DNA from 3 places in the Rhodococcus sp. IEGM 1354 genome. Region 1 is predicted to be linked to each of the others. Evidence: predicted binding sites of a transcription regulator. Region 1 holds the regulator's gene; each other region holds the start of a gene.

The links. The regulator LexA, encoded in region 1, represses DNA repair genes until DNA is damaged. The targets are predictions, from matches to a motif close to CGAACANNTGTTCG.
Region 2: the regulator LexA is predicted to act here: its motif matches at 8,211-8,224, upstream of QM588_RS15840 (HNH endonuclease signature motif containing protein).
Region 3: the regulator LexA is predicted to act here: its motif matches at 8,549-8,562, upstream of QM588_RS02240 (HNH endonuclease signature motif containing protein).

What each region holds. Positions count from the first base shown of each region.
Region 1 is NZ_JASHKT010000005.1:10,106-19,841, forward strand. It holds gene QM588_RS12150 (hypothetical protein) at 1-18, shown strand, start outside; gene QM588_RS12155 (aminotransferase family protein) at 2-1,261, opposite strand; gene hrpA (ATP-dependent RNA helicase HrpA) at 1,359-5,255, shown strand; gene nrdR (transcriptional regulator NrdR) at 5,268-5,732, opposite strand; gene QM588_RS12170 (hypothetical protein) at 5,832-6,221, opposite strand; gene lexA (transcriptional repressor LexA) at 6,621-7,298, shown strand; gene QM588_RS12180 (acyl-CoA dehydrogenase family protein) at 7,378-8,520, opposite strand; gene QM588_RS12185 (uracil-xanthine permease family protein) at 8,674-9,736, opposite strand, start outside.
Region 2 is NZ_JASHKT010000006.1:318,519-328,254, reverse strand. It holds gene folP (dihydropteroate synthase) at 1-37, opposite strand, end outside; gene QM588_RS15875 (long-chain-acyl-CoA synthetase) at 91-1,866, opposite strand; gene QM588_RS15870 (TIGR00730 family Rossman fold protein) at 1,958-2,518, opposite strand; gene QM588_RS15865 (TIGR00730 family Rossman fold protein) at 2,515-3,285, opposite strand; gene dapE (succinyl-diaminopimelate desuccinylase) at 3,296-4,381, opposite strand; gene QM588_RS15855 (SMP-30/gluconolactonase/LRE family protein) at 4,392-5,312, opposite strand; gene QM588_RS15850 (hypothetical protein) at 5,382-5,525, opposite strand; gene dapD (2,3,4,5-tetrahydropyridine-2,6-dicarboxylate N-succinyltransferase) at 5,730-6,683, shown strand; gene QM588_RS15840 (HNH endonuclease signature motif containing protein) at 6,793-8,196, opposite strand; gene QM588_RS15835 (nuclear transport factor 2 family protein) at 8,315-8,683, opposite strand; gene QM588_RS15830 (6,7-dimethyl-8-ribityllumazine synthase) at 8,712-9,167, opposite strand; gene QM588_RS15825 (DUF1810 domain-containing protein) at 9,178-9,609, opposite strand; gene QM588_RS15820 (TetR/AcrR family transcriptional regulator) at 9,656-9,736, opposite strand, start outside.
Region 3 is NZ_JASHKT010000001.1:435,037-444,772, reverse strand. It holds gene QM588_RS02295 (MSMEG_0565 family glycosyltransferase) at 1-672, opposite strand, end outside; gene QM588_RS02290 (carbon-nitrogen hydrolase family protein) at 669-1,520, opposite strand; gene QM588_RS02285 (MSMEG_0569 family flavin-dependent oxidoreductase) at 1,528-2,874, opposite strand; gene QM588_RS02280 (MSMEG_0570 family nitrogen starvation response protein) at 2,871-3,161, opposite strand; gene QM588_RS02275 (carbon-nitrogen hydrolase family protein) at 3,154-4,035, opposite strand; gene QM588_RS02270 (MSMEG_0567/sll0787 family protein) at 4,032-5,447, opposite strand; gene QM588_RS02265 (MSMEG_0568 family radical SAM protein) at 5,449-6,504, opposite strand; gene QM588_RS02260 (MSMEG_0572/Sll0783 family nitrogen starvation response protein) at 6,514-7,038, opposite strand; gene QM588_RS02255 (hypothetical protein) at 7,271-7,666, shown strand; gene QM588_RS02250 (hypothetical protein) at 7,659-8,063, shown strand; gene QM588_RS02245 (hypothetical protein) at 8,082-8,270, opposite strand; gene QM588_RS02240 (HNH endonuclease signature motif containing protein) at 8,577-9,736, shown strand, end outside.

The DNA of each region.
Region 1 (9,736 bases):
TTCAGCCGAGCGCACTGAGGATGCGCGAGGCCATATCCTCGATCTCGGCGTCGGTCATGACGAACGCCGGCGAGATCTGCATTGCACCCTGTCCGGCCGCGCGGCCCGAAACACCATGAGCTCTCAACGTTTTCACGAACGGTAATGCCTCCGCCGGGTCGGCGAGCTGAACGGCAGCGACAGCGCCGATGCCGCTGCGGACTTCCGCGACCCGATCGTGGTCGGCCAGGGGCGCGAGGTGGGTGTGCAGTGCGGCTTCGATGCGCTTGGAGTGACTCAGCAGGTCCTCGCGCTCGATGATGTCGAGATTGGCCATCGCTGCGGCGGCGGCACCTGCGTGGCCACCGTAGGTGTAGCCGTGACGCCACCAGACTCCGCCTGCGAAGAACGGTTCGGCGATCTTCGGAGCGATGAACACGGCACCCATCGGGACGTAGCCCGACGTCAACCCCTTGGCGGTCGTCATCAGGTCGGGTTCGAGCTCGAAGCGGGTGGAGGCGAACCAACTACCGCCGATACGGCCGAATCCGGTCACCACTTCGTCGGCGACGAACAGCACGTCGTTGTCGCGGCAGATCTGCCGCACCTCGCGCAGGTAGCCCTCGGGCGGCAAGTAGATTCCACCCGCTCCGATCACCGGTTCACAGAAGAAGGCTGCGACGTTCTCGGCTCCGACCTCTTCGATCAGCGCAAGAAGCGATTTCGCGTCGTCCCACGCCACCGTCCTGGCGTCGGGCATCAGCTCGCCGTAGTGCTCCTTGTTGACCGGGATACCGGCCAGCGCGGTGCCGGCGACGTGCATGCCGTGGTACGCCTTCTGCCGTCCGACGATGATCTTCTTGGACGGCTGTCCCATTTCGACCCAGTAGCGGCGCGCAAGCTTCGCGGCGGTGTCGATGGAGTCCGATCCACCCGAGGTGAAGAAGATCTTGCTGCCCGGCACCGGTGCGATGGCGGCGAGCCGATCGGCCAGTGCCAGCGTGGTCTCGGGCACGAAGTCGCCGAAATTCGAGTAGTGGGCAATCGAGCTCAGCTGCGCGGCAACGGCGTCGGCGATCTCGCGGCGGCCGTGACCGACGTTGGTGAACCACAGGCCGGCGGTGGCGTCGAGGTACCGGTTGCCCTCGTTGTCGAAGATGTACGCACCCTCGCCTCGCGAGACGACGAACGGCCCATTGGCGGTGACGTTGCCCATGTCGGCGAAGCCGTGCCACAGCGCGGAGGTGTGTGTGGAGGCGGCTGGATCCAGGTCGGAAGACATGCGCTACACAGTAGTCACGTCGAATTCGGCGAGTGCATCGGTTCGCTGCCGGACGGAGTTCGGTCGGGTACCGAGTAACGGATATCCTGGTACGAGTATGTCTACCTCGAATTCGTCCGGTGATCGACGAGCACTCGCCGCACGTGTTGCACAGCTCACCATCCGCGACGAGAACCGGCTCCGACGACGTCTCGACAAGGCCCGCACCGAGGACGCCGTCGCCGCCCTCGAACGCGACGTAGCTCGCGCAGAAGCCGTCATCTCCACACGCCAGGCGGCAGTGCCCACCCTCGAATATCCGCAGGCGTTGCCCGTCAGCGCGCGCAAGGACGACATCGCCGCAGCGATCGCGGCCCACCAGGTCGTCATCGTCGCCGGTGAAACCGGGTCCGGCAAGACCACCCAGATTCCCAAGATCTGTCTCGAACTCGGTCGCGGAATCCGCGGCTCGATCGGGCACACGCAGCCCCGGAGGCTGGCGGCGCGCACCGTTGCCGAGCGCATCGCCGAGGAGGTGGGTCAACCACTGGGCGAATCGATCGGCTACAAGGTTCGATTCACCGATCAGTCCTCGGATTCGACCCTCGTCAAGTTGATGACCGACGGCATTCTGCTGGCCGAGATCCAACGCGACCGACTGCTCCGCCAGTACGACACCCTCATCATCGACGAGGCGCACGAGCGCAGCCTGAACATCGACTTCATCCTGGGATACCTCGCGCAACTGCTCCCCCGGCGACCCGATCTCAAGATCGTCATCACGTCGGCGACCATCGATCCGGAGCGGTTCGCGCAACACTTCGCACGCGACGGGGTCGCAGCACCGATCATCGAGGTATCCGGTCGTACGTTCCCGGTCGAGATGCGGTATCGACCCCTGACGGTCGACGCGGGAGAAACGACCATCGACCTCGATCCCGTCGATGCCACCTGCCAGGCCGTCGACGAGCTGATGGCCGAGGGCGACGGCGACATCTTGGTGTTCCTGTCCGGTGAACGCGAGATTCGCGATACCGCGGACGCGTTGGCCGATCGCAATCTCCGCAACACCGAGATCGTGCCGCTGTACGCCAGACTCTCCGCCGCCGAACAGCATCGGGTGTTCTCACCGCACTCGGGGCGCCGGGTCGTGCTGTCGACGAACGTCGCGGAAACGTCGCTGACGGTCCCCGGCATCCGCTACGTCGTGGACCCGGGCACCGCGCGCATCTCGCGATACTCGTTGCGCACCAAAGTGCAGCGGCTGCCCATCGAACCGATTTCACAGGCGTCTGCGCGCCAGCGGGCGGGTCGCTGCGGACGCGTCGCCGACGGGATCTGTATCCGGTTGTACTCGGAGGAGGATTTCGAGTCTCGTCCGCAGTTCACCGAGCCCGAAATTCTGCGCACCAATCTGGCCTCGGTCATTCTGCAGATGACCGCGCTCGGATTGGGCAAGATCGACGCGTTTCCCTTCGTCGAGCCGCCGGATCCACGCAGCATCCGCGACGGTATCGGCTTGCTGGAAGAACTCGGAGCACTGAAGCCGGCCACCAAGGACGGCACTGCCGAGCTCACCCCGATCGGCCGCGAACTGTCCGCCCTTCCTGTCGATCCTCGAATGGCACGAATGTTGGTCGAGGCCAACGGCAACGGATCGCTTCGTGACGCGCTGGTGGTGGTGGCGGCGTTGTCGATTCAGGACGTGCGCGAGCGTCCCGCCGAGCACCAACAGGCTGCAGACGAGAAGCACGCCCGTTTCGCCGTCGAGAATTCGGACTTCCTGGCGCACGTGCAGCTGTGGAAGTACCTGCGGCAGCAGCGAGACGAGCTGTCTTCCAACCAGTTTCGACGCATGTGCCGCACCGAGTTCCTGCACTACCTGCGGATCCGCGAATGGCAGGACCTGCACGGACAGCTCCGCCAGATCACTCGCGGCCTCGGATGGACAGTGCCCGACGCAGAGTCGAGCGAGAACGCATTGCATCAGTCCCTGCTGTCCGGCCTGCTCTCGCACGTCGGCCTCAAAGAGGGCGACAAGCGTGAGTTCCTGGGTGCCCGCGGAGCACATTTCGCGATCTTCCCCGGGTCAGGTCTGTTCAAGAAGCCACCGCGCTGGGTCATGGCTGCAGAACTGGTCGAGACCGGACGGCTGTGGGGCCGCATGGCCGCCCGCATAGAACCGGAATGGGCCGAACGGTTGGCACCGCATCTGGTGAAGCGCACGTATTCCGAACCACACTGGTCGATCAAACGGGAATCGGCGCTGGCCTACGAACGGGTGACGTTGTACGGCATCCCGTTGGTGACGCAGCGCCCGGTCAACTATCACCGCATCGATCCCGAGGCGTCTCGCGAGCTCTTCATCAGGCATGCACTGGTCCAGGGCGAATGGAAGACCCAGCACGGGTTCTTTCACAAGAACAGGGCTCTGCTCGACGACGTCGGCGAGCTCGAACATCGCGCTCGGCGGCGGGACATCGTCGTCGACGACGACGCACTGTTCGATTTCTACGACGCCCGCATCGCCCCGGAAGCCGTGTCTGCGCGACACTTCGACACCTGGTGGAAGAAGGCCCGCCGGCAAGATCCGTCCCTGCTCGACTTCACTACGGACACCGTCGTCAACTCGGACGCCGCGTCGGTACTGACAGGTGCATACCCGGACGCGTGGCGACAGGGTGAGATCCAATTTCCGCTGACGTATCAATTCGAGCCCGGCACCGCCGCTGACGGCGTCACCGCGCGGATTCCCATCGCACTGCTCGCTCAGGTACAGCCGGTCGGCTTCGACTGGCTGGTGCCTGGGATGCGCGCCGAGCTCGTCACGGCCTTGATCAAGACTCTACCGAAGGCATTGCGACGCAATGTGGTTCCGGCTCCGGACTTCGCTGCGGCAGCGTTGGCAGTGATGAGACCGCGGGCCGAAACACTCGTGACGGCTCTGGCCCGAGAACTCTCACGGGCCGCACAGTGCCACATCACCGCGAAGGACTTCGACACTGCGGCGCTACCCGATCACCTGCGAATGACGTTCGCCGCGGTCGACCCGTCCGGGACCGTGCTCGGCAGCAACAAGGATCTGACTGCGTTGCGCGCCGGTCTTGCCGGTGAGGTCGGCCGTCAGGTCGCACGTGCGGTCGGTGACGCAGAGCGCGCCCCGACGCTGGCGTGGACCTCGGGCACGTTGGGCCGCTTGGAACCCACGGTCACCCGAGACGTGGGCGGACAGAAGGTCACCGGGTACCCGGCGTTGGTGCCCGAGGGTTCGGGCGTGGCGGTGCGAGTGCTCAGTACCCCCGCCCAGCAACGAGCAGCCATGCGCGCGGGCACCCGGACTCTGCTGCTCGCCACGGCACCGAAGGGAACGAAGGCGCTGTTGGCCGGGCTGCCGACCGCCGAACGTCTTGCGCTCGGCCAGAACCCGTACGGCGGCGTCGATGCGCTGCTCGAGGAATGCCGTGCGCTCGCTGTGGAAGAAGCGATGGACGCGCACGGCGGACCGGTTCGCGATCCGGCCGAGTTCGACAAGCTCCGGGCACTGGTGGACGCAGAGGTTTCGCGGCGTACAGCTGCTGTTCTCGCTCTGGTTCGACCGGTCCTGACGGCCGCGTTGGCTCTGTCGGCCCAGTTGCAGAGCGCATCGGGTGAGCCGGCCGACGATGTCCGAGAACAGCTCGACGGCTTGATCTTTCGCGGTTTCGTCACCGAATTCGGTTCTCGACGGTTGGCCGATCTGCCACGCTATCTCGCTGCGGCGACGAAGCGACTGTCCACGCTGCCGAGCAGCGCGGGCCGCGACGCTGCGGCGATGGACGTTCTCGACCGGGTGTACGGCTCGTACGGGCGGCTGTTGGATTCGCTTCCGGAGAGCAGGAAGAGCAGCCCGGGTGTGCAGGAGCTGTTCTGGATGATCGAGGAGCTGCGGGTGGGGCTGTTCGCGCAGGGAATTCGTACCGCGTATCCGGTATCGGAGAAGCGCATCGAGAAGGCGATCGCCGATCAGTCTCGCTGATCGGCCCGCGGTTCACTCGACGTCGGCGGACTCTCGATGTTTGCGGAGTTCGTGAATTTCCTTCTCGAAGTCCTCGGCCGAACTGAACGAGCGGTAGACCGACGCGAAACGAAGGTAGGCCACTTCGTCGAGATCGCGTAGCGGTCCGAGAATGGCCAGGCCCACTTCGTTGCTGGGAATCTCGGCCGAACCGGCCGCGCGAATATTGTCTTCGACTTGCTGAGCCAGCAGGTTCAGCGCGTCGTTGTCGACGTCTCTGCCCTGGCAGGCGCGACGAACTCCTTTGACGACCTTCTCCCGACTGAACGGCTCGGTCACACCACTGCGTTTCACGACGGCGAGCACGGCAGCCTCCACGGTGGTGAAGCGTCGACCGCACTCGGGGCAGGACCGGCGTCGCCGTATTGCCTGACCCTCGTCCATCTCACGCGAATCCACCACGCGTGAGTCGGGGTGCCTGCAGAACGGGCAATGCATGAGGGAGCCTCCGTCGTAGCCGATACTCCGACGACGAACGTGCGCGTCGGGGCAGTCTTCGAGGATACTCAGCCACGCTGGGCACCATGGTGCCGGTGGTCATCTGCTGGGTGCGTACTCGACGAGCGCTCCGTCGTGAACCATGACCGCGCCGGCGGGCTGAGTGGCCGCGTCGGGTGTGGTCGCGCTCAGATTCGCGATGCCGATCAGACCGCCGGCCACGACGACCACAGCCAACATCCACAGAACGAGAGAGCGTGGGCGCACGGTCTGGCTCGCGAAATGGGCCGAGGTGTCGTCGAAGTCTCGATCCGCCATCTCGCGATCGGTGACGTCGGTCCAGGACTCGTCCACCACAGGCAAGCACGGGCCGTTCTGCGTCCGACGCGCGTGGTTCTGCAGCACGGGCCGCGAGCGCCGACGACGCTCGACGACACCGGATCGCGAACGCAAACCGGCAGTGGTGGGACGATCGGTGGTGATGGTCATCGGAACCTCGTCTTCGCTCGTTGGATCGATTGTTCGATCAGGCGTTCGATGGACGCTTGTTCGAAGTTCTATCACGCGCCTCCGACAAAGTCTGTAGAAAACGCGACACGAGTCGAACAGATGTTTGATTCAACAGCTGATACACGCTAGATTCGTGTCAGAAACCACACGCCACACGAGTCGACAACATCAACTCCAGTCCGCGTGGATCGATACCGCGTAGACCGAATCCAGCCGCATCAGCAGGAGGCCGACAGCATGAAGGACGAGACCTCGACGAGGTCCATCACCGGTTCCAGTACGACGGGTTCCACGAAAGCTGGTTCCACGCGAGCCGGATCCTCGACGGTCGGCAAGGCCGCGGCCGGAAAGCCGGCCGCCGAGCCTACCCCGAAGGCCATGGAGGTGGGCACCGACATCAGCGCGGGGCTCACCGAGCGCCAGCGGAAGGTGTTGGAGGTCATCCGGGCATCGGTCACCGAGCGCGGATACCCACCCAGCATTCGAGAGATCGGCGATGCCGTGGGCCTGACGTCGACGTCGTCCGTCGCCCATCAGTTGCGCACCCTGGAGCGGAAGGGATTTCTGCGGCGCGACGCCAACCGCCCCCGCGCGGTCGACGTTCGCGGACTCGACGAGGTGCAGGCCGATCAAGCTGCCGCCGCGGTCGACGGCTCGTCCGAGGATCAGGACCGGTTGCCGACTCCCACGTTCGTTCCCGTTCTGGGGCGGATCGCCGCGGGTGGTCCGATTCTGGCCGAGGAAGCCGTCGAGGACGTGTTCCCACTCCCCCGCGAGTTGGTCGGTCAGGGATCGTTGTTCTTGCTCAAGGTCGTCGGCGAGTCCATGATCGACGCGGCGATCTGCGACGGCGACTGGGTCGTCGTGCGTCAACAGTCCGTGGCCGACAACGGCGACATCGTCGCGGCGATGATCGAGGGTGAGGCCACGGTCAAGACGTTCAAGCGTTCCAAGGGTGAGGTGTGGCTCATGCCGCACAACCCACTGTTCGAGCCGATCCCGGGCAACAATGCTGCCATTCTCGGCAAGGTCGTCACCGTGATGCGCAAGCTCTGAACTCTGTTCGGACACAACGAAGAAGGGCCGCAGCACAGATGCTGCGGCCCTTCTCGTCGGTCCTGAACGATCGGCAGAATCAGAGATTCAGTCCGCGACCGATGATCTCCTTCATGATCTCCGTGGTGCCGCCGTAGATGGTCTGTACCCGAGAATCCATGTACGCCTTGGCGATCGGGTACTCCTTCATGTAGCCGTACCCACCGTGCAGCTGAAGGCATCGGTCGATGAGCTTGACCTGGTTCTCGGTGGTCCACCACTTGGCCATGGCAGCTTCCTGCACGGTCAACTTGCCGTCGTTGAGCAGTTCGATGAATTTGTCGACCATGATGCGGGTGGCGGTGGTTTCGGTAGCGAGTTCCGCCAACACGAATCGCGTGTTCTGGAACTTTCCGATCGACTTACCGAATGCCTTGCGGTCACGGCAGTACTGAATGGTCATCTCCAGTGCCGATTCCATGGCTGCAGCGGCAACGACGGCAATCGAGAGCCGCTCCTGGGGCAAGTTCTGCATCAGGTAGATGAAGCCCATGCCTTCTTCGCCGAGCAGGTTGGCGGCGGGAACCCGAACGTCGGTGAAGCTGAGCTCAGCGGTGTCCTGGGCCTTCATGCCGATCTTGTCGAGGTTGCGGCCACGCTCGAAACCGGGCATGCCCCGTTCGACGACCAGCAATGAGAAGCCCTGGGCCCCCTTCTCGGGATCGGTGCACGCCACGACGATCACCAGATCGGCGTTGATGCCGTTGGTGATGAACGTCTTCGAGCCGTTGAGCACCCAGTCGTCGCCGTCCCGAACGGCCTTGGTCTTGATGCCCTGCAGGTCGCTGCCGGTGCCCGGCTCGGTCATGGCGATCGCGCTGATCAGCTCACCCGAGCAGAATCCGGGAAGCCAGCGCTGCTTCTGCTCGTCGTTGGCCAACTCGATGAAGTACGGCGCGACGACGTCGTTGTGCAGGGTGAAGCCGATGCCGCTGTAGCCGCCGCGGGTGGTCTCCTCGGTGACGATGGCGTTGTAGCGGAAGTCCTTGACTCCGCCGCCGCCGAATTCCTCGGGAGCAGCAGTTCCGAGGAAGCCCTGCTTCCCGGCCTCGACCCACACGTCGCGGTCGACGAGGTTCTGCTCTTCCCACTTCGCATGATTCGGCGCTACGTGCTGTTCGAGAAACTTCCGGTACGACTCCCGGAACAGCTCGTGCTCGGGCTCGAAAAGTGTGCGTTCCACGCGGGTCTCCTTGTTCGGTGCGCACCGTCGTCGACCGCGAGAAAGGGGTGTCACAGCGCGGTCGTCGGTGCGACTGACGTCACGGTTCAACAGTACGTTCGCGGTGCACCGGGGGTCGATGACCAAAACGTGCGCGATCCGTGACCGCCCCTGCTAGCGTCGTCGAGTCGTTCTCCCTCGGGCCAACGCCGAGACGATCGGGTATCCGACGAGTATGCCCAGCGATCCCCACGCGATACCACCGAGTTCGACCGATCCGACGGAGAGCGTCAGGTCGCCGATTCCGGCGACGAGTGCTGCTGCGACGACGGTGAGGTTCACCGGATCGGTGAAATCCACCTTGGCATCGGTCCAGATTCGAACGCCGAGCAGTCCGATGAGCCCGTAGAGCACGAGTGTCGCTCCACCGATGACACCGTCCGGGACGGTGAAGATCAGCGCACCGAACTTGGGCGAGAACGCCAACACGATCGCGGTGATCGCGGCAACCCAGTACGCGGCGGTCGAGTACACGCGGGTCGCGGCCATCACTCCGATGTTCTCGGCGTATGTGGTGGTTCCCGATCCACCAGCAGCCCCGGCCAGGGTGGTCGCCAACCCATCGGCGATCAGGGCATCACCGGCCACGTCGTCGAGGTTCTTTCCGGTCATCGCTGCGACTGCCTTGACGTGTCCGACGTTCTCGGCGACGAGGACGATCACCACCGGCAGCGCTACCAGAATCACCGACAGCTCGAACGACGGGCCACGGAACTCGGGTAGCCCGACCCAGCTCGCGGCGCTCAGAGCGTCGAGTCGTGGTTGCGCGATACCGCCGGTGACGGCGGCGAATACCCAGCCCACCACGACACCGAGCAGGATCCCGAGTCGGCCCACCAGTCCGGGACCGACTGCCGTCGCGAGGAGAATCGCCACCAGGGTGACGGCCGCGACGAGCGGTTGCGCTTCGAACGAGGTCGTCGCGGCAGGGGCCAGATTGAGCCCGATCAACACGACCACCGCACCGGTGACGACGGGCGGCATCGCTGCGTCGAGCACCCGCGCTCCGGCGAACTTCACGACGAAGCCGATCACGGCCAGCACGACGCCCACACAAAGAACGGCACCGAGCTGCGCGGCCGGACCGTCGGCCGCGGTTGCACCGAGCGGGGCCAGGAAGGCGAACGACGACCCGAGGTAGCTCGGTACCCGCCCGCGCGTGATGATCAGGAACAGT
Region 2 (9,736 bases), on a different contig from region 1:
GATCGTCGGCGACCGGTTTGCCACAGAGGGTGCTCATGAAATCAATAGTGGCACGCAGATTTCACCGCACCCGATCGGCGGGAACCGGCCCTATCCCTTGGGGGCCTTGCCTGCGGCCACCTCGTCGACGTAACCGTCGTAGAACTTCTCGTAGCCACCGGACTTGCCGCGCAGCACGTGGAGTTCGCTGTCACCGTCTTCCTGGAACCCCAGCTTGCGCAGCGCGACCTTCTGGCTCTTGAACGTCGAGGTCTGCTCGAGGCTGTCGACGATGCGGACGAACAGCGGCACCGCGTACGTGGGCAGCTTGTCGTAGAGGTGCTCGGCGAACGACTTGCCGTCGAAGGACTCACCGTCGCGCAGGGTCACCGCAGCCATACCGGCCTTGCCGTCGGCACCCTCGATGTCGACGCCGTAGACGACAGCGCCGTCCACTGCCGGATGGCTACCGAGCGCACCCTCGACCTGGGTCGTGGCGACGTTCTCGCCCTTCCACCGGAACGTGTCTCCGAGCCGGTCGACGAAGGCGACGTGCATCCAGCCCTGCTTGCGAACGAGGTCACCGGTGTCGAACCACGCGTCACCGTCCTTGAATCCGTCGCGCACCATCTTCTTCTCGGTGGCCTTGTCGTCGGAATACCCGTCGAACGGTGCGCGGTCGGTGATCTTGGACAGCAGCAGGCCCACTTCACCGTTGCCGACCTTGCGGAGCTTGCCGTCGTGGCCGCGCTTGGCCTTGCCGGACTCTTCGTCGTACTGCACCACGGCGTACGGCAATGGGCAGATTCCGGCGGTCTTCTTCATGTTCAGTGCGTTGATGAAGGCGATGTTGCATTCGCTGGCACCGTAGAACTCCGCGACGCGAGAGATACCGAATCGCTCGGTGAATTCCTCCCAGATCTCCGGTCGCAATCCGTTGCCGACGATCAGCTTGACCGAGTTGTCCCGGTCCGAATCCTTCTTCGGCTGCGTGAGCAGGTACCGGCAGAGCTCACCGATGTAGGTGAACGCCGTGGCCTTGTTGACGCGAATGTCTTCCCAGAAGTTGCTCACCGAGAACTGCTTACCGATGGCCATCGTCGCGCCGCCGGCGAGCACCGAGGACAGCGTCACCGTCAGAGCGTTGTTGTGGTAGAGCGGAAGGCAGCAGTAGATGACGTCGTCGCCACGCAGTCGCACGCCCATGTTGCCCAGGCCCGACATCGACTTGAGCCAACGGAAGTGACTCATCAGGCTGGCCTTGGGCATGCCCGTCGTTCCCGAGGTGAAGATGTAGAACGCCTTCTCCTTGGCCTGAATCTCCGCGGTGACCGACGGGTTGGCCGTCGACGCCTTCGCGGCGAGCTCGGCCAGCTCCTTCAGCGGCAACACCGACCCGACCTTGGGCTCGCCGTCCAGAGAATCGAGTGCTTCCTGCGCGTTCTCGTCGAGGACCAGCACTTTCGCTTCGAGGATGCCGAGACTGTGCTCGAGCACGTCGCCGCGCTGGTTGTAGTTGAGCATGCCTGCGGTGGCACCGAGCTTGACGGCAGCCAGCGCCGCGAACAGCGCCTCGGGGCGGTTCTTGCTCAGCACACCGACGACGTCGCCGCGTACGACACCCCGGTCGGTGAATACTGCGGCGTACTGATTGACCAGCGCGTTCGCATCCTTGTAGGAGATCGACTCACCCTCGAACCGGACGAACGGTCGAGTGCTGTTCTTGGCTGCCGCATCCTGGAAAATCAGTCCGATGGACACCTTGTGATCGGGCTTGCGCGTGAAGCCCGCCAGCCCCTTGAGCAGGCTCGGCACCTCCGTCACCATTTTCGGCAACGCGACCGCGAGGTCGGTCACTCCGATTTTCTGACGGGCATCGACAGCCATGAGCTCCCCTTTGAGACGATGTGAGATAACTAACCCTACTAGAGAGTAACAACTTCCAGCACTTCGTCAGGCGGGCTCGGTTGGTGAACTTTCACAACGCGCCGCACACGTCCAGGGCCTCGTCGACAGAAGTGGTGCGCACGAGCGCGTCGAGGGCTCTCTGCTGCACGAACCCGGTGGAGCTCAGGCCGTCGATCCATCGCATCAGGCCGTCGAAATGCCCGAACGGATCGAGCATCACCATCGGCTTGCTGTGCATGCCCAGATAGCCGGCCGTCCACGTCTCGAAGAGTTCTTCGAGTGTTCCGATGCCACCGGGCAACGTGATGAAGGCGTCGGCCCGATCCTCCATGATCTTCTTCCGCTCACGCATCGTGTCGGTGACGATCAACTCGTCGGCATCGACGTCGGCGACCTCGCGGTGTACGAGCGCTTTCGGGATGACACCGACGGTGTGGCCTCCGGCAGCGCGTGTCGCCGCGGCCACCGCGCCCATCATCGAGACGTTGCCGCCGCCCGACACCAGCTGCCAACCACGTCGACCGATTTCGGTGCCGACCTCACTCGCCAGGTCGATGAACGACGCGTCGACCGGTCCCGATGCGCAGTAGACGCACACGCTGATCGCCGGGACGACCTGCTGCTCGCTCACTGCTGGGCCTCTTGGACGATACGGACGGCCTCGTCGACGCTGTCGGTGCAATGAATGAGGTCGAGGTCCTTCTCGGACACCTTGCCTTCTTTCACGAGAGTGGTCTTGATCCAGTCGAGTAATCCCGACCAGAAGTCCTTGCCCAGCAACACGATCGGGAATCGTGTGACCTTCGCGGTCTGCACGAGTGTGAGCGCCTCGAAGAGTTCGTCGAGAGTACCGAAGCCTCCGGGCAGGCACACGAACGCTTGGGAGTACTTGACGAACATGGTCTTGCGCACGAAGAAGTATCGAAAATTGACACCGAGATCGACCCAGTCGTTGAGGCCCTGCTCGAACGGCAGCTCGATGCCCAATCCGATGGAGTACCCGTCGGCCTCGCTGGCACCGCGGTTCGCACCCTCCATCACACCGGGCCCACCGCCGGTGATCACGGCGAAGCCTTCGCGCGCCAGGGCAGCTCCGAGTTCGCGCGCCCGCTCGTATTCGGGATGGTCGACGGGTGTGCGCGCCGAACCGAACACCGTCACCGCTCGCGGCACCTCGGCCAGAGCACCGAAGCCTTCGACGAATTCGCTCTGAATACGCAGCACGCGCCAGGTATCCGAATGAATCCAGTTTCCGGATCCGCGTTCGTCGAGCAGGCGCTGATCCGAGGTGGACGTCTCGGTGTTTCGACTGCGGCGCAGTACGACGGATCCCTTGTGTTTGGCCGGCTTTTCGCTACCGGTCTGTTCGAAACTGCCTGGGTCGTCGACGCTGTTCATGGCGTCCAGGCTATCCGGCGGAGAGGTAGCTCCGTAGAACCTGTGTGACGTGGGTGATCTGTTCGACCGGGACGCGCTCGTCGCGCTTGTGGGCGAGGTTGGGATCGCCCGGTCCGTAGTTGACCGCGGGTATGCCGAGGGCGGAGAACCGGGAGACGTCGGTCCAGCCGTACTTGGCCCGGAACTGCCCTCCCGCTGCCTCGATGAGGGCAGCGGCAGCAGGCTGGTTCAGCCCGGGCAGCGCACCCGGTGACGAGTCGGTCACCTCGAACCCGAGATCGAGTCCGTCGACCACCTCATGGACATGCTCGACGGCCTCGTCGACACTGCGGTCCGGTGCGAAGCGGAAATTGACGTCGAGCTCGGCGGCATCGGGGACGACGTTGCCCGCCACCCCGCCGGCGATCCGAACAGCTTGCAGCCCTTCGCGATACACACATCCATCGATATCGACGCTGCGAGCGTGGTAGGCCGCCAGCCGATTGAGCACCGCACCGAACTTGTGAATGGCGTTGTCCCCCAGCCAGGACCGGGCACTGTGCGCTCGGGTTCCCGACGCCGTCAGCCGAACACGCAGTGTTCCTTGGCAACCGGCTTCGATGAACCCTCCGGACGGTTCGCCCAGAATCGCGACATCGGCGTTCAGCCATTCGGGTAGCTCACGCTCGATGCGACCGAGACCGTTGCGTGAGGCAGCAATCTCCTCGCAGTCGTAGAACACCAGAGTCAGGTCGTGTGCCGGGTTGTCGATCGTCGCGGCGAGGTGAAGAAACACCGCATCGCCCGACTTCATGTCGACGGTCCCGCAGCCGTGCAGGATGTCTCCCTCGGCGCTCTCGTGCTCGCGCCTCGACGGGACGTTGTCGGCAATCGGCACGGTGTCGAGATGACCGGCGAGCATCACCCGTGAACCCAGCCCGCGGTTGGTTCTGGCCAGGACGGCGTTGCCGCTCCGAATGATCTCGAAGCCCGTGGTCTGCTCGCGGAGTGCTTGCTCCACCTCGTCGGCGATACGCGCCTCGTCCTCACTGACGCTGGGGATGTCCACCAGCGCTGCGGTGAGGTCTATCGGGTCTGCCTGCAAATCGAGCGTCACGGCGACAACCCTAGGCTTTGGGCCCCGGAATCTCGCGGACCACGCCGTCGAAGCCTGCGCCGAACAATCTTCCGCTCGAAAAGCCCTGCTCGGAACGACCGTAGGAGACGACACTGGTCAACCGAGTGCCGGTACCGATCACGCAGGTGACCCCAGGAGCATCGATGCGGACGACGGAACCGCCTGCATTGAGCGGCACCACCGGACGGCCGGCGGCGTCGAGAGTAAGACCGTCCGGTGCTGCGAAGGAGCCGAATCCGGACAGGTCGAGCACGCTCTCGGGCGCGGCCGGGTTCGCCGTCGGGATACGGCTCACGCCCGGATTCACGAAGGTTCTCGAGACGTAGAGGTACCGACCGGCGGCGTCGAGCACAGCACCGTTGGCACTGGGGAACCGCGCCCAGCTCGGGTCGACAGAACCGTCGGGGCTGATGCGGCCGATGAGCGAACCGAAGTCGTTGGTGGCGTATACGGTTCCGTCGGCCGCGACCGCGAGTCCGTTGGCTGCACTGAGTCCCTTCGCAAAGGGGGTGACGGCAAGGGTGTCGATGTCGAGTCGAACGATGCCGGCGGCCTTGACGACGTCTCCGACGAATACACGCGGATCCGCGCCGTAGCCGACCAGGAGCGTCCCGTCGGGCATCCACGCCAGAGCCCCGCCACCACCGCTGGGAACCTTCGCGATGGGATACGCGGGCTGCCCCGGTGCGTCGATGCGGTACACCCGGCCCGAGACGATGTCGGTGACATAGGCGCGTCCCGACGCGTCGACGGCCAGCCCTTCGAGTGCGGCACCCGGAATTCGCGAGACCACGGCGGAGGGACCGCCGGCTCCGGCGCAGCTGGGATCAGCGACCGCGGTACCGGAACCGGCAACCACGCCGGTCACCGTCAGAAGTGATGCAGCGACCACCGAGATTATCGAACGCATAGCTACTGACCTGCTCGAACTCATGGAATCCCCCGCCTACGGCGACCCCCTGTCAGCCGATGGGCATTTCTACCACGCCTCGGCGACAACCAAGCCGAAAGCGACTCCGAGAATGATGGTCGAAGCGAAGGTTGCCACCAACCCGGTGAACGACATCCCGTCGGCCATCATCGACACTGCTCCTCTTCCGAGCGAAATCCTGCGGGTGGTCATTGTCGTCACTCTGTCAGCCCACCGGCCCCGGGCCGGTCTCCGCGAATCCCGATGTGGTCACGCTCGTCAGTCGAACGGATAACGAACCGCCGTCGTGACCGAACCGGCGACTACCGCCGGTCGGTGTGCCCGGAAATCACCTGGGAACCTGCGGCGCCCAGTCACCGAACCACGCACGACGCACCACCGCGTATTCTTCGAGCCGTGAGTGCACAGGGAGCAACAGCAGTAGGTATTGCCAACATCACGACGTCGGGCGTAGTTCTCGACACCTGGTTTCCCAGCCCGGAGCTCGGGTCCGATCTCGAGACCGGCACGACCCGGCTCGAGGGAGCCGACATTCCCGAGGAGCTGGCCGCGCTGGTCGGTCCGGACGAGGCGCGCGGCGTCGAGGTCGTCGCAGTGCGCACGACCATTGCATCTCTGGACGATGCTCCGACCGATGCCCACGACGCGTACCTACGACTGCATCTGTTGTCGCATCGCCTGGTCGAGCCGCACGGTCAGAATCTCGACGGACTGTTCGGACTGCTCGCCAATGTGGTCTGGACCAACTTCGGACCGGCCGCCGTCGAGGGCTTCGAGACTGTGCGTGCGAAGCTTCGTGCCCGCGGCCAGGTGACCGTCTACGGCGTGGACAAGTTCCCGCGCCTGGTCGATTACGTCGTTCCCACCGGCGTCCGGATTGCCGACGCCGACCGCGTCCGTCTCGGCGCGCACCTCGCGAGTGGCACGACGGTCATGCACGAGGGCTTCGTCAACTTCAATGCAGGCACGCTCGGTAACTCGATGGTCGAGGGACGTATCTCCGCGGGGGTCGTGGTCGGTGACGGTTCCGACGTGGGCGGCGGTGCGTCGATCATGGGCACGCTGTCCGGTGGCGGCAAGAACGTCATCTCCGTCGGCAAGAGCTGCCTGCTCGGCGCCAACTCCGGACTCGGCATTTCACTCGGTGACGATTGCGTCGTCGAGGCTGGGTTGTACATCACCGCCGGAACGAAGGTCAGTGGACCGGATGGAACTGTGGTGAAGGCGGCGACGCTGAGCGGCAAGTCCAACCTCTTGTTCCGTCGTAACTCGCTCTCGGGTGCGGTCGAGGTTGTGCCGTGGAAGGGCACCGGCGTCGAGCTGAACGCAGCGTTGCACGCCAACGACTGAAAGCCTGATCGACTCCAATCAGATTGACGAACAATCTCTTCCAGCCCCGCACCGTGTTCTCGGTGCGGGGCTGGAGTGTTTGCGTGGGGCTGGTGTGCGTTCGACGGGCCTATGCGATGTGGGGGCCTGCTCGGGCGTGGGATTGTCGGAGTTGCCGGTAGGGGTCGACGGTGGCCGGTGGGATGAACCAGGGGTGTTGATCGGTTCCGATGAACACTTCCCAGCCGGAGTGGTGGACGAGTCGGTGGTGGAATCCGCAGAGCAGGACGAGGTTGTCCATATCGGTGGGGCCACCATCGGCCCAGTGCCAGATGTGGTGACCTTCGGTCCAGGCGGCGGGTTTGCCACAGCCCGGGAACGCGCAACCGTGATCGCGGGCGGTCAGTGCGCGTTTCTGTTTGGCGGTGACGGTGCGGGCGGTGCGGGCGAGGTTGAGTGGGTTGCCGTTCTCGTCCATGACGATCGCGGTGAGAAGGCAATCGCAGGCCAGTTGGCGGGAAGTGTTGCGCGAGAGCGGTCCCATCCACGGCACCCACCCGACCGAAGAGCCATCACCGAACAGGTCCCGATACGCGCCGCGATCCGCGGCCGGGCGATCTGGTTCGCCCTGGGGATCGGGTTCGTCGGCCGTGTCGGGGTGGATCGGGTTTCCGGTGTCGATGTCGACCGGATCGACTGGATCCGCCTCGGACTCTGCTGCGGCGCGGGTGGTTTCGTCGTCGGTGATGTCGCTGTTGTTCTGGCTTTGGAGGTCCTGTAGTCGGATGTGCAGGTTGACGTGGGGTTTTTCGCCGCCTTCGGTGGGGCGGTTATTGGAGGCGAGGTAGCGGTCGAGGATGTGCCCGAAGGCGTCGGCTCGTCTCTTGGCGGGGCTGCGGTCGTCTCCGACTTTTAGTGTCTCGGTGCCGTCGGCGGCGGGTCGGGGTTCGGTCAGCGGGGAGAGTGCGGTGAGCAGTTTCTCGCCGGTGATCGCATCGAAATCGCCTTTCAACACCAGCCGCCCGTTCAAGGTCTTCGAGGCGAAGAGTTCGTTGCGGTCGGTGTCCTCGGCGGGTGGCTTGTTGCCGCCGAAGGTGTCTTCGAGTTTGGTGATCGCTGCTCGGATGCGGTCGGTGCGGGCTTCGGGCCCGGTGGCGGCGGCGATCATGGCAGTACGGGCGAGATCGCGGCCCTCTTGCGGGAGGTTCTTCGGGGGTGTTTCGGCGAAGGTGAGGATCAGGGCGGCGTGGTCGATGGTCATGACGGCGGTGTTGACGGCGTCGGCGATGTCGGGGAAGTTCTTCATGCCGCGGGCGAGGGCGACGATCTTGTTTGCTTTGGACGGTGAGAGCAGGGTGGTGGAGGTGAGCCAGCCTGCGGGTCCGGGGAACCCGAGTTTCTCACGGCTCACGCGGGTGTCGATGTCGGCGACGAGGGCAATCCGCCGGGCTTCGAGCAGTTGGATTCGGTGGGAGACCGCGGCGGCGTCGGCGAGGAGTTCGCTTTCGCTCAGTTGCCAGATCTCCGTGGTCATGGAAGCAAGTGTATCGAACAGGCGTTCGACGCGCAATGATGGTGCAATCGAAAACTATTGCCCTGCATAAGGATTCGGGAATCGAAACCTGTCGGTGGTACCTGCTATGAGGAATGACCTACTGCACGACGGTCCCCTGGTGATACAGGATTGTCCACTCCCCCGCGCGTCGCTGCCAGAGCGTCGCTCGCCGCGTAAGTCTGTCGACCTGCAGCAAGGTGTACGTCAACAAGTACGTGTCCGGGGCAACCTCACGGACCTCGAAATCGCTGGTTTCCCAGTCGACGTCGTGGTCTCCTGACGGGTCCTGTCGATAGCGCTTCTCGAGAACGGCCCACACCTCGTCACGGTCGTATCGGGTACCGGACGCACCGACCTCCCAGAAATCGACAACGGTCAGACGATCGAAATCTTCACGCGTGATGCCGTACTCACGGCGGTGAAATATGGGTTCACGCCGTTCGAGCTCCGCGAGCACGGATCGCACGTCGACCACCGGTCTGCCTGCGGCAGCGTCAGCCGATGGTCTTGAGCGAAGCCAGTGTCTTGACCACGGCGCGCGCGGCCTCGGCACCCTTGGTTTCGAGGTGCGCGGTGAAGAAGGCGTTGTGATCGGCGTGTTCGTGGAAGTGATGAGGAGTCAGAACCACCGAGAACACGGGGACGTCGGTGTCGAGCTGCACCCGCATCAGACCGTCGATCACCGCCGTTTCGACGAAGTCGTGTCGGTAGATTCCGCCGTCCACGACGAGCGCTGCAGCGACGATCGCCGCATACTTTCCGGTTCTGGCGAGCCGCTGCGCATGCAGCGGGATCTCGAACGCTCCGGGCACCTCGAAGACGTCGACCGTGGTGTCGCCATGGCCCAACTGCTCGAGTTCGGCGGAGAAGCCCACCCGCGCACGATCGACGATGTCCAGGTGCCAGGTGGCATGGACGAAGGCAATGGATCCGGCGAGTGGAGTGGTCATGGATGCGATGCTAGCGGTATCGCTCGTCGAGCAAGTCGAGTGTTGCGCCATCGAATTCACCGGAGAAATACTTCTGCAACACTTCGACGAAAACGGACTGCCCCTTGGTAGCTTCGGCGAAAAGCGACATGGAGGACTGCAGCTTCAGATTGTCCGGGTAACCGAAGATCTCGTCGACCGTGCTGCCCTCGACCGCAAGAGTGAGCTGTGCGGCTTTCTTCAAACGTGGCCCGAGAATCTCGTGGGACAGGTACAGCTCGGCCTCGGTCAGGTCCGCGATGCCGAAATGTTGAGCGGTGGCACTACGACCGAGCCCGGCCAACTGCGGAAACACGAACCACATCCAGTGAGTCTGCTTTCGACCTGCCTTCAACTCCTTGGTCACCGCGTTCCAGACGGGGTCCTGGGCATCGACGAAGCGTTGCAGGTCGTATTCGGTCATACCGACAACCTAGCGACACAGGAGTGGAACCTGCGGAACGACCCGGTCAGGTGAATCCGCGAAGCAGGGTGTCGACCGTGGCGTCGAGCAGGTCATCGGCAGGTATGCCGTCGAGGAGGTCGCCGAC
Region 3 (9,736 bases), on a different contig from region 1:
GTCGAACAGGGTCTCGCCGCCGGCGAACACCAGTTGCACGTGGCGATCGGACAGCCCGGCGAAGGCGTCGAGTAGATCGAGGCTGCCCTTGCGTGGCTCGATACCGCCGACAGCGAGCACGTACCTACCGAGCTTGTCCCGCCAGTGCGTTCTGCCCGATGCTGCAGCTGCCGAGAACCTTTCGGCATCGACCCCATTGGGGATGACCGTGGGTTCGAGTCCCCAACCGCGGTTCACATCGCTCGCCACCGCTGCCGATACACAGATTCGCGCGTACGGCGCGGTGATCGCTCGTTCGTGACATGCCGCGAGCTCGGGTGTGGTGAACTCGTCCAAATGATGGATGGTCCTGATGCACCGGCCGACGGCGTTGGCCGAGATACAGTCCTGCGCATGGACGACGTCGTACTCGCCGGGCGTGAAGGCCTGCCGCAGAACGCTTATCGATCGCAGAATCCGCTCGCCGACGCTCTCGTTCTCACTGTGAGAAAACGGCACCATCCGCACGGTGACAGCTGGGTCGACCTTGCGGAAGAACTCACTGTCGCCCCCGCGACCCAACGACCACACCGACACATCCTGGCCGGCGCGTGCCAGCGCTTCGGCCAGCGCCAACGTGTGCACCACGCCGCCGCGCGGTTTGGACGAATAGGTCAACAGGGCAATCTTCATCGATCCGGCTTCTCCTGCAACAAGTTCGGGTAGGCGTCGACGCGTCGCTCGGCCAGGTGATGCAGACCTCTCCGGGCCCGATCCACCTCGGCATCGACGTCGATCTCGTGCACGGCCAAACCGCCCTTGGACCACGTCTTGGCCAGCACGTCTCCACCGGGCCCGACGATCTTCGCCTGCCCGAGGAAGCGCAGCGATCCCATGACCCCGGTCTGGTTGGACGAGACGAGCACCACCTGGTTCTCGGCGGCGCGTGCCGCGTCGTACAGATCGAACAGACGGGACTGCCGATCGTTGGGTAGCGACGAGGCTCGATCGGTGACGCTGGCGGGCCAGGCCGACAGTGCCGCAATGATTCTCGCGCCGTCCAATGCGAGCGTGCGGGCCGACTCCGGGAACGTCTTGTCGTAGTCGATCAGCATGCCCATCCGTCCGACCGGTGTATCGAAGGCCTCGAACCGATCGCCGGCTGCGTAGGCCAAGGATTCCCCGAGCGGCTGATGCACCTTGCGGTGACTACCGAGAATCCCGTCTCCCGTCAGGCACGCAGCAGCGTTGTACCGCAGCCCCTTCGACAGTTCGGTGTACCCGATACACACCGTCATCGCACCCGCCGCAGCGATGATCGCAGCCAGCTCAGGACCGTCCGGATCGAGAGTGGGTGGCAACTCGGACGGGTCCGGGTTGCTCAGGCTGTTGATGTAACCCCCGAGGGATGCGTCGGGCAGCACCAAGAGGTCGATGCCCTCGCGGGCCGCACTGGAGATGATGGTCGTGATCTTCAGTACGGCCCGATCGACGTCTCTGCCGAAATGTGCTGCCAAAGCACCGATCTTGATGGGAGCCACGTCGAGATCAGACCATCTGGCTCTGCGGCTGCGCTGAGTGAAGAGACTGCGCTGAGTTTTGGGACTGCGCTGAGTTAGGAGACTGCGCTGAGTTTCGGGACTGCGCAGCACTGATCTCGAGGCCGATTTGATCGGCCAGGAATGCGGCGTCGCGAGCCACCGAGGCGAAGCGTCCCGAACCCCAGGTGTGCTGCCAGGGGAGCCCCAGGAAATACAGGCCAGGAACCGAGGTGACGCCGCGGTTGTGCGTCGGGTGGCCCTCGCCGTCGAATGCCCCGACCTTCAGCCACCGGTAGTCGGTACGGAAGCCGACCGACCACACGACCGCGGTGATGTCGGTGGTAGCGAGATCGAGTTCGGTCGTCTCGGACTCCGGACGCCACACCGGCACATAACGGTCCTCGGCGGGCGCACTGATGCCCTCGCGCTCGATGTACGCGTCGATGTTGTCCTTGATGCTCTCGGCCACCCGATCGGCAGCGTCGAGGGACGCTTCCAGGCTCGGGGCGAACTGCAGGACCCCGTCCTCCACGCCCAGTAGTCGGCCGTACAGCTGCATGCCCTCGGTCGCGAACGCGCGCAGGTCGATGTCTCGACCACCGTCACGGCCGGTGACGTAGTGGTTCGTGTTCTCGCGTTTGCCGACGCCACCGGGTTGATCTTCGATGGAGACATCGTAGACGCCCATGTCGTGCAGCCAGGCGACACAGTCACGCCCCCGATAGAAGCGTGCGACGCGAGGTGCGGTGCCGGCGACCAGATGAACCCGGCGGCCGTCGAGGTGCAGATCTTCGGCGATCTGCGCGCCGGACTGGCCGGTGCCGACGACCAGTACGTCGCCGTCCGGGAACTGATGCGAGCCGCGGTATTCGGAGGAATGGATCTGGACGATGTTGCGTGGCAGCTTCTCGGCAAATCGCGGAATGGTGGGGATGTGGTAACCGCCGACGGCAACGACGATCTGATCGGCGTGCATGGGGCCGGCGGAGGTCTGTAGATCGAAGCCGCCGTTCGAGCCCTGAAGCGCGCGTTCCACCGAAACGTGCTCTCGGACCGGCGCATCGAAGCTCTCGGCGTAGCGTCGAACGAAGGCGTAGACCTCGTCGCGCTGCATGAACCCGTCGGGATCGTCACCGTCGTAGGAGTATCCGGGAAGCGCGCACTGCCAGTTGGGGGTGACGAGGGTGAAGTTGTCCCAGCGTGAGTCCTTCCATTCGTGCGCGATGGTGTCGCGTTCGAGGACGACGTGGTCGATGCCTCGCTGCGTCAGATGCCAGCTGATGGACAGTCCGGCCTGCCCGCCGCCGATCACGATCACGCTGTAGTTTTCTATCGCACTGTGGTTCTCTGTCATAGCAATTCAGCTCCCGACATACTCAGTACGCGAACGGCACCGGCCTGATACGACGCGCTGACACCGTGAATCTCTTCCATCTGCTGCGCGGCCGACGTGCACCGCATCCCGAACTTGGCGAGAACTCGATCGCTCGCCACGGTCAACGCCTCGGATGTTCGCTGAACGAACTCGGCCACCGGGTACTCCTGTCCGGGGCTCAGATAGTCGTGCATCACCAAAGAGGGCGAGTAGCAGGACTGTTCACGTCCGTCGGGCCACCGCACCACGAACGACATCTCAGGCATGAACGGTCTCCTTGGTGATGGTGCGATAGACCGCGGGCCGCCGATCGCGGAGGTTGTACATACCGCCGCCACGTGCCGCACCGATGAGCGCGTCGACATCGACGGTAGCTGTGGCCAAACCCGGCTCGACGCCTGTGCCCGCGAGGATCTCACCGCCGGGCCCGACGATCTTGGCGCTGCAGACGAACCTCAGAGACCCGAACGTGCCGGCCTGATTCGCTGCGACCCAGATGATCTGATTCTCCAGTGCACGAGCGCGATCGTAGATGTCGAAGCGTTGCTTCCACCGATCTTCTTCCATGTTCGGGGTCGTCGCGGTACGTGCCGTGGGCCACGCGGAGATGGACGCGACGATCTCGGCTCCGTCGAGCGCGAGTTCGCGGGCCGCCTCGGGGAACCCCTTGTCGTAGCAGATCTGCATGCCCATCCGGCCGACCGGAGTGTCGAAGGCGGAGTAGCTCTCTCCAGCTGCGTAGCATAGGTTTTCGCCGAGTGGCTGGTGCACCTTGCGATACGAACCGAGGATGCCGCTGCCGTCGACCGTCACCGCGGCGTTGTAGCGGGTATCGCCGTCCTTCTCACAGAATCCGAACGTGACGACGGTATCGCCTGCCATGTCGATGACCCGCTCGATCTCGGGGCCGTCGAGTTCCAGAGCGGGTGGAAGTGCCTTCAGTCGACGCTGTCTCGATTCTTCGGTCTCGTCACCGCCACCGAGGCTGGGCAGGTACCCACCCAGGCACGCTTCCGGTAGCACCAGCAGTTGGCTACCGCGATTACGCGATTCCTCGAGCAGGGCGGCGATGGTGGCGTAACCCTGTTCCATGTCGCGGCCGAATTCGGCTGCGGCCACGGAGATCGTGATGTCGTTCATGCTTCTCCCAATCCGGTCACCGTCGAAGTGACCGCGCGCGTGGTGATTCCGTCGGGCCATCGCAAGGCGACGCCCGGAATGTCGGTGAGCTCTCCGCATTCTGCGGACAGTGCAGGTCCGGACGGTGCAGTCGGTGCACCGGGACGGTCCGCGGTGATCATCGCGAACCCGGGAAAACACGTGATCCATTCGCCCATCGACGCCGAGTCGGGCTTCGGAATCGAGGAGATGTCCAATACGGCACCGGTTCCGCTTGCCTCGGCCAGCATCCCGGTAGTGCCCGCCAGGCCGGCCATCGAGACGTCCTTGGCGGCCTTGGGCGCGGTGCGGGCGACGAACGATGCCATGGTCGTCAGTTCGGCGGAGTTGCGCCGTGACGTCGAATCCCATTGCTGGCCCTGATATCCACGACGCCAGCCACCCTCGACGTCCGCCGTCAGCGTCAATCGATCGCCGACGCTTCCGCCGCCGGCCCGTACCGGGTTCGCTGTGCGCCCCAGCGCAGTGACCGACAGCGACGACGGCACCCCGGCCTGGGTGTGGCCACCGAGTACCGGAACCTGCCAGGCCGCAGACGCATTGGCGAGGCCGCGGATGATGCGGGTCAGTCGAGATTGCGTGGGTGCACCGACGGAGTCGAGCATGCCGACTGCGTAGGCACCCATCGCCGAGAGGTCGTTGAGGTTGACCAGGGCCGCGCACCAGCCGGCCCACTCCGGGTCGCGGTCGACCATCGAGGGAATGATCGCATCGCAGGCGGCGATCATGTCGCTCCCGGGAACCGGGACACCGTCGTCACCTCGAAATCCTTTGGCACCGAGCCCGAGTGGCTGCGCCTTCAGCGGCGCGAGGACGCCGGCGAGCATCGCCTTGGTCGACGACACCAGCCGTTCGATCCTGTCGATCGGCCAATACATCGCCACGTGTGGAGTATTTGCCACCTCGACGTCTCCGCGCCTGATCCAGCCGAGACGGGTGAACAGTGTCTCGTTGCGCTTCTGCACCGTCGCATCGAAGCGCAGCACGCCGCGACTCTCGGCATGAGCACAGGCCGCACGAACCAGCGCTGGGCCCACACCGGATGTCCGCGCAGTGGCGGCAACCACCAGGCGACTGCCGGCCCACCACCCCAGATCCGTTGCCGTGCAGGGTGCCAGTCGCACCCCGCCGAGCACGGTGCCGTCTCGGTCGGTGGCCACGAGAACGACGGAGCGGGGATCGTCGTCGACGTCGTCGTGATCGGTACCGGCGAACAAACCCTGCTCGGCGACGAACGTCTCTCTGCGCAGTGCTCGGTACGCATTCAATTGTACTGTGCCGCCGCACGGCTGGACGATGAACTCGGGTTGCACGACAGTGATTGCAGCACCGGACAATCCGGCGAGATCGTTACCCTCCACGACGCCGTCCATGTCACCCTCCCGCGTTCTGCAGAACGCTGCACGCACCGCACGCCGCGCAGCCTGCCTTCTGATCGGACCCGAGCATCGCCGCTGCCTGAAGTTCCTTGGCGACGCGTCGGGTGACGCTTTCGAGGACGTCGGCAGCAGGAGCCGTCGCCCGGTCGACATCCACCGCCAACGTGCCGGCGAGCGGCCTGAACGGAACGACGAAGGGATACACACCCATCTCGATCAGTTCCGCTGCACCCGAGACCAATTCGTCTGGGTCCTCGCCGAGACCGACCAGTATGTACGTCGAAACCTGGTTGCGCCCGAAGACCCGGACCGCTTCTCTCCATGCCGCGCGGTACTCGTCCATCGAGACCGCGGCCTTGCCCGGCATCCACCTGCGTCGAACGTCGTCGTCGAGAGATTCGACGTGGATGCCGATGGATTCGGCCCCGGCGTCGTACAGATCCTGAATGGTCTGCAGGTCGCCGGGAGGTTCGCACTGCACCTGGATCGGCAACTGCGGAACCACCGCCTTGATGGCGCGCACACACCGGGCCAGGTGACGGGCACCGCGATCCTTTGCGGCCGAGGTGCCCGTCGTCATGACCATCTGGGTCACCCCGTCCAGCCGAACCGCCGCCTCCGCCACCTCGGCAAGTTGCGCGGGCGTCTTGACGGCTATGGTGTCGCCCGCGTCCAGAGACGCTTCGATGGAACAGAAGCGGCACCGCTGATCGGCGTCGTAGCGAATGCACGTCTGGACCACGGTCGTGGCCAGAACACTGGTGCCGTGCAGCTTGGCGATTTTCTCGTAGGCGATACCGTCGGCCGTGGAGAGGTCGTAGAACTTCGGGCGGGCGACGGCCTCAACATCGAGGCCGATATCGTTGCCGTCGAACAGAACTCGCCCTTCTTCGAGTACGTACGGACTGAGCGGGTTGCGCGGGATTGCTGCGCCGAGACCATCGATGCGGACATGTCCATCGTCACTCGGGCCGGCGCCGGCAGTTCTGGACACCGGCGTTGCTCCTCGAATCCCGAGCAACGCCAGATCCACACGTGTAGAGATGGACATAGTCGTCCCCTAGACCATGTAGGTCGAATTGATGATGGCACCCTTGCGCGCGTAGTGGATCAATGCGTCCTGCACGTCCAAGGGGTGGGCCGGGATGACACCCTCGATGAGGTCTTCTTCGCGACCCCCGTGCAGGGCCAGCCCGAAGCGGCAGCAGAACACGGTGCCACCCTCGGCGATGAACGTCGCGAGGGAGTCGTTGATGTTCTGCTCACCCGGGAACCCCGAGTCTCCCGTGGTCGGGAAGCCGCGCGTGGCAAGGCAATTGATAGCGCCTGGCCCATAGAAGTACATCGCCGACTCGAAGCCCTTCCGCAGAGCGCGGGTGGCCTGCAGCACCGCGACGAACGATACCGACGACTCGTGGGCGATGCCGTGCACCAGCGTGAAGTAGCTTTCGCCGTTCTCCGCCTTGTAGTCGGGGAAGATCTTGGTTGACCCGTAGATGTTGCTGCCCTTGGGAAGTGAGGGATGCGGAATCTCCTCGAGGGACTTCTTGATGTTCTCGGCGATGGACTGGTCGTGATCTGACACGTGCGTCTCCTGAGGTTCGCAGAGCGGGCTGGATGCGGTGGACACCGATGTCCACCCGAGAAAACCGTCATGTCCGGCGAGAGGGCAGATCCTCTGCGGCCATGGAACAAGTACAGGCCTCGTCGATTTCCGATTGGTCACGCTCGGAACAACGTCGTGTTTCGAGGGCCTCACAGTGTTGACGTGGTGTTACGCGGTTACTGTGAAGGAAAGTCCATCCACCCACCGCAGCATGACGAGGAACTCGATGATCGGCGCCGTCACCGGCTTGTTGTACGTGTTGTCCCTGGTAGTGGGGATCTGGGTGCTCGTGAAGCTCGCCACCAACAGGCCCGTTCTGCTGAAGAACAAGGCCGACCGCGCGTTGTTCTGGACGATCGCGGCTACCGAGGGCGTCGTTGCACTGCAGGCCGTGATCGGGTTCGTGATGATGTTCGCCTCCGATCGCGACATTCACCGGCTCACGTTCGGGTCGTACCTCGTCGGACTGCTGTTCCTGCTCCCACTCGGAACGTGGTGGTCTCTGGGCGACCGTTCCCGCGGCGGTACCGCGGTACTCCTCGTAGCCGTCCTCACCCTCGCAGCCATGGTGTTGCGACTGAGCCAGATTTGGGCCGGATATGCCTGACAAACTCCAGCAAGCCACGCGCACCGGATTCGGGCGCTTCCTCATCGCCGTCTACGCCGTGTTCGCCGTCGCCGCGACATCGCGATCGATCGTGCAACTCACGACCCGATTCGACAACGCCCCGGTCGCCTACCTTCTCTCGGCATTCGCAGCGGTGGTCTACATCATCGCGACGGTCGGCCTGGCACGAGCAACCGAGGCATCACGACGAGTGGTGACGGTCTCCTGCATCATCGAACTCGTCGGAGTCCTCGGCATCGGCACCCTCAGCTACATCCAGCCCCAGGACTTCCCGGAGCCGACGGTGTGGTCGCACTTCGGATCCGGTTACGTCTTCATCCCGGTGGTGCTACCCATCGCAGGACTGTGGTGGTTGCGAAAGACACGACAGCAGTAGAGGTCGCGAGTTCATGAATCATCGCGTCAGACTTTCATCCTCATTCCATTCGCGGTCGTCGCCGCTGTCGTGACCATCGCCGCCGTCATACTTTTTGCCATTGCGGTGCGACAGAAACGACGCGGCGAGTGGAGTGAGACAGAAGGCCGCATAGGGCCGGTAGCCGTGCGCGCGGCGGACCTGTACGCGCGACGCGTTGGTCGCCAATCACGGACCGCCCGTACCGCAAAGGCGGCCGCGCGGCTGATCAACCACGACGGCGACCGTTCGTGATGAGGCCGATGTCCACCGGGGAGGAGTTGATGCACCACCTGCTCGTCTTGTGGAAAATCGGGATAGTGGCCGCGCTACTGGCGATCGGAATCGCTGCGGCGATTGCCATCTGGAAACGGGTGACGTAGCCCCCTAGCACGGGCCACCGACAGGTTCCTGTTCGCGAATCTTTATGCACAGCAATAGTTTTCGATTGCACCATCATTGCGCATCGAACACCCGTTCGATACACTTGCTTCCATGACCACCGAGATCTGGCAGCTGAGCGAGAGTGAACATCTCGCCGACGCTGCTGATGTCTCCCACCGGATCCAGTTGTTGGAGGCCCGGCGGATTGCTCTGGTCGCCGACATCGACGCCCGCGTGAGCCGGGAGAAGCTCGGCTTCCCCGGACCCGCAGGCTGGCTCACCTCCACCACCCTTCTCTCACCGTCCAAGGCCAACAAGATCGTCGCCCTCGCCCGCGGACTCAAAAACTTCCCCGACATCGCCGACGCCGTCAACACCGGCGTCATGTCCGTCGACCACGCCGCCCTGATTCTCACCTTCGCCGAAGCACCACCGAAGAACCTCCCCCAAGAGGGTCGCGATATCGCCCGCTCCGCGATGATCACCGCCGCCACCGGGCCCGGGGCACGCACCGACAACATCCGCGAAGCGATCACCAAACTCGAGGACACCTACGGCGGCAACAAGCCACCACCGGAAGACACCGACCGCAACGAACTCTTCGCCTCGAAAACCCTCAACGGACGTCTCGTGGCGAAGATGGATTTCGATGCGATCACCGGAGAAAAGCTGCTCACCGCGCTTTCGCCGTTGACCGAACCCCGCCCTGCCGCCGACGGCACCCAAGACGAACGCAGTCCCGCACGGCGACGCGCCGACGCCTTCGGACACATCCTCGACCGCTACCTCGCCTCCAGTGACCGCCCCACCGAGGGCGGTGAGAAACCGCACGTCAACCTGCACATCCGGTTGCAGGACCTCCAGAGCCTGGCCGGCCAGAGCAGTGACGACATCACCGATGACGAAACCACGCGCGCTGCAACAGAATTCGACTCAGACCTGGTCGACCCGGTCGACATCGACACCACAGCAGAAACCAACAACGAGGCCGGTTCAGTGACTGCGGATCGTAGCGCATATCGGGACCTGTTCGGCGACGGCACCACCGTCGGCTGGCTGCCGTGGATGGGCCCGCTCTCCCGCAACACCTCTCGCCAACTCGCCTGCGATTGCCTCCTCACCGCCATCGTCATGGACGAGAACGGCAACCCACTCAACCTCGCCCGCACCGCACGCACCGTCACCGCCAAACAAAAACGAGCATTGACCGCCCGCGATCACGGCTGCGCGTTCCCCGGCTGCGGCAAACCCGCCGCCTGGACCGAAGGCCA